DNA from 2 places in the Nocardioides sp. Leaf307 genome. Region 1 is predicted to be linked to the other one. Evidence: riboswitches for the same ligand, from Rfam matches in the RefSeq annotation. Region 1 holds a riboswitch; the other holds the start of a gene.
What was found. A riboswitch is a leader RNA that binds a small molecule or an ion and turns the genes downstream of it on or off. The one in region 1 is predicted to bind cobalamin.
Positions count from the first base shown of each region.

Region 2: linked by a shared signal. The riboswitch ahead of ASF50_RS04190 (magnesium chelatase subunit D family protein) and the one ahead of ASF50_RS13420 (FecCD family ABC transporter permease) in region 1 are both predicted to bind cobalamin.

Region 1 is NZ_LMNY01000002.1:904,649-906,839, forward strand. Features, by position in the region: gene ASF50_RS13415 (ABC transporter ATP-binding protein) at 1-470, opposite strand, end outside; gene ASF50_RS13420 (FecCD family ABC transporter permease) at 467-1,480, opposite strand; cobalamin riboswitch at 1,613-1,793, opposite strand; gene ASF50_RS19720 (LacI family DNA-binding transcriptional regulator) at 1,822-2,191, opposite strand, start outside.
Region 2 is NZ_LMNY01000001.1:894,547-896,737, forward strand. Features, by position in the region: gene ASF50_RS04190 (magnesium chelatase subunit D family protein) at 1-1,161, opposite strand, end outside; cobalamin riboswitch at 1,184-1,340, opposite strand; gene cbiE (precorrin-6y C5,15-methyltransferase (decarboxylating) subunit CbiE) at 1,358-2,191, shown strand, end outside.

The DNA of each region.
Region 1 (2,191 bases):
CCGCGGGCCAGGCAGACCCGCCGCCGCTCGCCGCCCGAGAGCTGGGCGCAGGGCCGGTCGAGGGCGGCGTCGAGCCCGACCTCGGCGAGGGCGGCGCGGGCGTGGGGCCGGTCGCCGTCGCCGCGCGCCCACGGCCGGTGGTGGGGCAGGCGCCCCAGCGCCACGAACTCCCCCGCGGTCATGTCGGCCGGCGGGCTCTCCTCCTGCGCCACGAACGCCACGACCTGCGCCCGGCGGCGCGCCGGCAGGTCGTGGACCTCGCGGTCGCCGACCAGCACCGCCCCGGTCTCGGGGCGCTGGAGGCCCGCCAGCGTGCGCAGCAGCGTCGTCTTCCCCGAGCCGTTGACGCCGAGCACGGCGGTGGTGCTGCCGGGTGCCAGGTCGAGGTCGACACCGCGCAGCACGACGCGCCCGCCGACCGCGCACGACAGCGCCCGGGCCGTCAGGGCCGGTGCGGGCCGGCCGCTCACGCCCCGCCCCCGAAGTGGTAGCGCCGGCGCCCGAGCAGCAGCAGGAAGACCGGCGCGCCCACGAGGCCGGTGACCACGCTCAGCGGGATCTCCTGCGGGCTCACGACGGTGCGGGCGACCACGTCGACCCACACCAGGAAGACCGCGCCACCGAGCGCGGCCACCGGGAGCATCGCCCGGTGGCCGCCGCCGACGACCAGGCGCGCCAGGTGGGGCACGACGAGGCCGACGAAGCCGATGCCCCCCGAGACCGCCACCAGCACCCCGACGAGGGCGGAGGTGAGGACGAAGAGCGCGACCCGCAGCGCCGCGACCGGCACGCCGACCGCGGCGGCGGTGTCGTCGCCGGTGGCCAGCGCGTCGAGCCAGCCGTGCACGCCGACGACGAGCACCGCCGCCACCAGCACCGCCGCCGCGGGCGCCACCAGCTGCGCCCAGGTCGCGCCCGCGAGCGAGCCGAGCAGCCAGAAGAGCACCGACTCGGTCGCGCGGGGCTCCTCGCCGAGGAAGACCATGAGGCTGGAGACCGACGAGAAGGCCGACGACATCACCACCCCGGTCAGCACCAGCCGCAGCGGGGTCAGGCCGCCCTGGGCCAGCGAGACCCCGAAGACGAGCACCGCCGCGCCGAGCGCCCCGAGCAGGGCGCCCACCGACAGCGCCCACGCCCCGAGCGCGGCGAGCGCACCGAAGGCGATGACCGCCGTCGCCCCGACGCCGGCACCCGCCGAGACCCCGAGCAGGTAGGGGTCGGCCAGCGGGTTGCGCACCAGGGTCTGCATCGCCGTGCCGGCCAGCGCGAGCCCGGCGCCGACCACCGCCGCCATCAGCACGCGCGGGGCGCGCAGCTCCCAGACGATGACGTCGAGCACCGGGTCGGGGCCCGGGCGCCCGTGCAGCACGCGCTCGCGCACCACGTCGACGACCCCGCCCACCGGCAGCCGCTCCGAGCCGAGCGCGAGGGCCACCACGAGCGAGACGGCCAGGGCCGCCAGCAGGCCCAGGTGCAGCGCGAGCCGCGGGCCGCGTCGTACGCCGGGCGGGGGCGGGTCGGCGGCGCGCGCGGGCGCGGTCGGCGGGGCGGGACGGGTCACGGCCACAGCGGGTCTCGCATCTGTCGGGGACCCGAGTCGCGCGGGCCGGCATCGGTCAGGCGAGCCAGCCGGTCTTCGGACTCGAGTTCGTCCCGGTGGGACACCTTCCCAGGCCACGGGCCCAGTGGTGCGTCGTCCCACCAGTCACTCTCACCGCTGCGCGTCAGCTCCGGATTCTCACCGGATTCCCGCACATCGTCAGATGTGTTCTGGCTCGCGGCGAAGTTAGCACGCCGCGGTCGCCCCCGGCGCCGCGCTCACCGGGCCCGGGCGGTCGAGGCCGCGGCGGTGCAGACGGTGTAGCCGAGCTCCCGCGCGGCCGCCTCGACCCGCGCGCGGGTGGAGGCGCTGACCCGGGGCGAGCCGGCGAGGGCGCGCGAGACCGTGGCGGGCGAGACCCCCGCGCGGGCCGCGACGTCGGCCATCGTGGCCGCCCCGGGCCCGGAGCCGCGGCCCGCTCCGTGCGCCAGGTCGGCGGCCGGGGCGAAGCGCTCGTAGCCCACCCGTCGGGCGACGGCGCGCACGTGGTCGCGGGTCGCGGCGCCGACGCCCGGGGCGTCGTGGAGCGCCCGGGAGACCGAGGCCACCGAGACCCGCGCCTCCCGGGCCACGTCGGCCACGGTGACC
Region 2 (2,191 bases), on a different contig from region 1:
GTCAGGGCGGCCGGGGGTGTCGTCGGCCCCGGTCGCCGGCTCGGACGGCTCGGACGGCTCGGCGGGTCCCGGCTGCGACGGCGGCTCGGACTGCTCGCCCGGTCCTCGGTTCGGCCCGCCCTCGGACCCGTCCTCGGGTCCCTCACCCGGCCCGTCGGGGTCGTCCTCAGGCCCCTCGTCGGGCTCGGGGCCGAGCACGTCGTCGAGGAGGTCCTCGTCGAGGCCGGGGGCGTCGAAGGGGTTGCGGCGACGGCGGTGGGGGAGGGCGAGCCGGGCGGCGGCGCGCACGTCCTCGACGGTGACGCGGGTCCGGCCGTGCCAGGCGGCGTGGGCCACCGCGGTGCGGGCGGTGACGAGGTCGGCGCGCAGGCCGTCGACCTCGAAGGCCGCGCAGAGCTCGGCGACCTTGAGCAGCACGTCGTCGTCGAGCACGACGTCGGGCAGCAGGGCCTGGGCGGCCGCGACGCGGCGGGTGAGGTCGGACTCGGCGGCGGCCCACCGCCGCGCGAAGGCCTCGGGGTCGGCGTCGTGGGCCATCCGGCGTCGCACGACCTCGACGCGCAGCGCCGGGTCGCGGGGGGCGGCCACCTCCACGGTGAGCCCGAAGCGGTCGAGCAGCTGCGGGCGCAGCTCGCCCTCCTCGGGGTTCATGGTGCCCACGAGCACGAAGCGGGCGGCGTGGGTCACCGAGACCCCGTCGCGCTCCACGGTGGCGCGGCCCGTGGCGGCGGCGTCGAGCAGCACGTCGACGAGGTGGTCGTGGAGCAGGTTGACCTCGTCGACGTAGAGGATGCCGCGGTGGGCGCGGGCGAGCAGGCCCGGCTCGTACTCCGCGGCGCCGTGCGCGAGCGCCTTCTCCAGGTGCAGCGAGCCGAGCACGCGGTCCTCGGTGGCGCCGACCGGCAGCTCGACGAGCCTGACCGGCCGCTGCTCGGTCGGGGCGTCGGGCCGCTCGGCGGGATCGGTGGAGAAGGCGTCGCCGGCGACCACCTCGATCGGCGGCAGCACGCCGACGAGACCGCGCACGATCGTGGACTTGGCCGTGCCCTTCTCGCCGCGCACGAGGACGCCGCCGATCTCGGGCGAGATCGCGCTCAGCACGAGCGCGAGCGACATGTCGGCGGAGCCGACGACGGCGGAGAAGGGGTAGTGCTGTGGCATGAGAGGCTCCCGCTCGTCCGCCATCGGAAAGGAACCCCGAGGCCGGTCTTCGGACTTCCCGGGTCGACGCTCGCGCATCGCCCGGGTCACCGCAGCGGGCCTGTGCCGGACTCTCACCGGCTTCCCAGATTCTCCCGTCGGTCTCGCGACCTCGGGGCACCTCGGAGCTGTGGCGGTCACGATAGCGTCACGCAGCGTGCCCCCCGACCTGTCCCCCCTCGACGGCCCCCCGCACGCCTCCGAGCGGGGAGCGGCACCGCGGCGCGTCGACGTCGTCGGCATCGGCGCCGACGGCTGGTCCTCGCTCGCCGAGGCCTCCCGCGCGCTGGTGGCCGAGGCGTCCGTCGTGCTCGGAAGCGCCCGGCAGCTGGCCCTCCTGCCCGCCGTCGAGGGCCAGCGCCGCCGGCCGTGGGGCCGGCCCTTCGGCGCGTCGCTGCCCCTCACCCTGGCCGCCCACGCCGACGACGAGGTCGTGGTGCTCGCCTCCGGCGACCCCACCGTCTCCGGCATCGCCTCCACCCTGCGCGCCCTGGTGCCGCGCGAGCGGCTCGTCGTGCACCCGGCGGTGTCCTCGCTGGCGCTGGCCCGGGCCCGGATGCACTGGTCCGACGAGGAGTGCGAGGCGCTCACCCTGGTCGGGCGCGACACCGACCGGCTGCGCCGACACCTCGCGCCCGGTGTGCGCCTGCTCCTGCTGACCTCCGACGCCGGCACCCCCGCGACCGTGGCGGCCCTGCTCGTCGAGGAGGGGTACGCCGCGAGCGCCCTCACCGTGCTCGGCGACCTCGGCGCGGCCCACGAGTCGCGCCTGGAGGCCACCGCCGGCGGCTGGGCCGACGTCGCCGCCGCCGACGTGCCCGCCCTGCACGTGCTCGCCCTCGAGGTGCGCCCCACCGGCGGCGACGTGACGCCGACGGGCTCGTGGACCACCGGACTGCCCGACGACGCCTTCGAGCACGACGGCCAGCTGACCAAGCGCGACCTGCGCGCGAGCGCCCTGTCCCGCCTGGCCCCCCGGCCCCACGAGGTG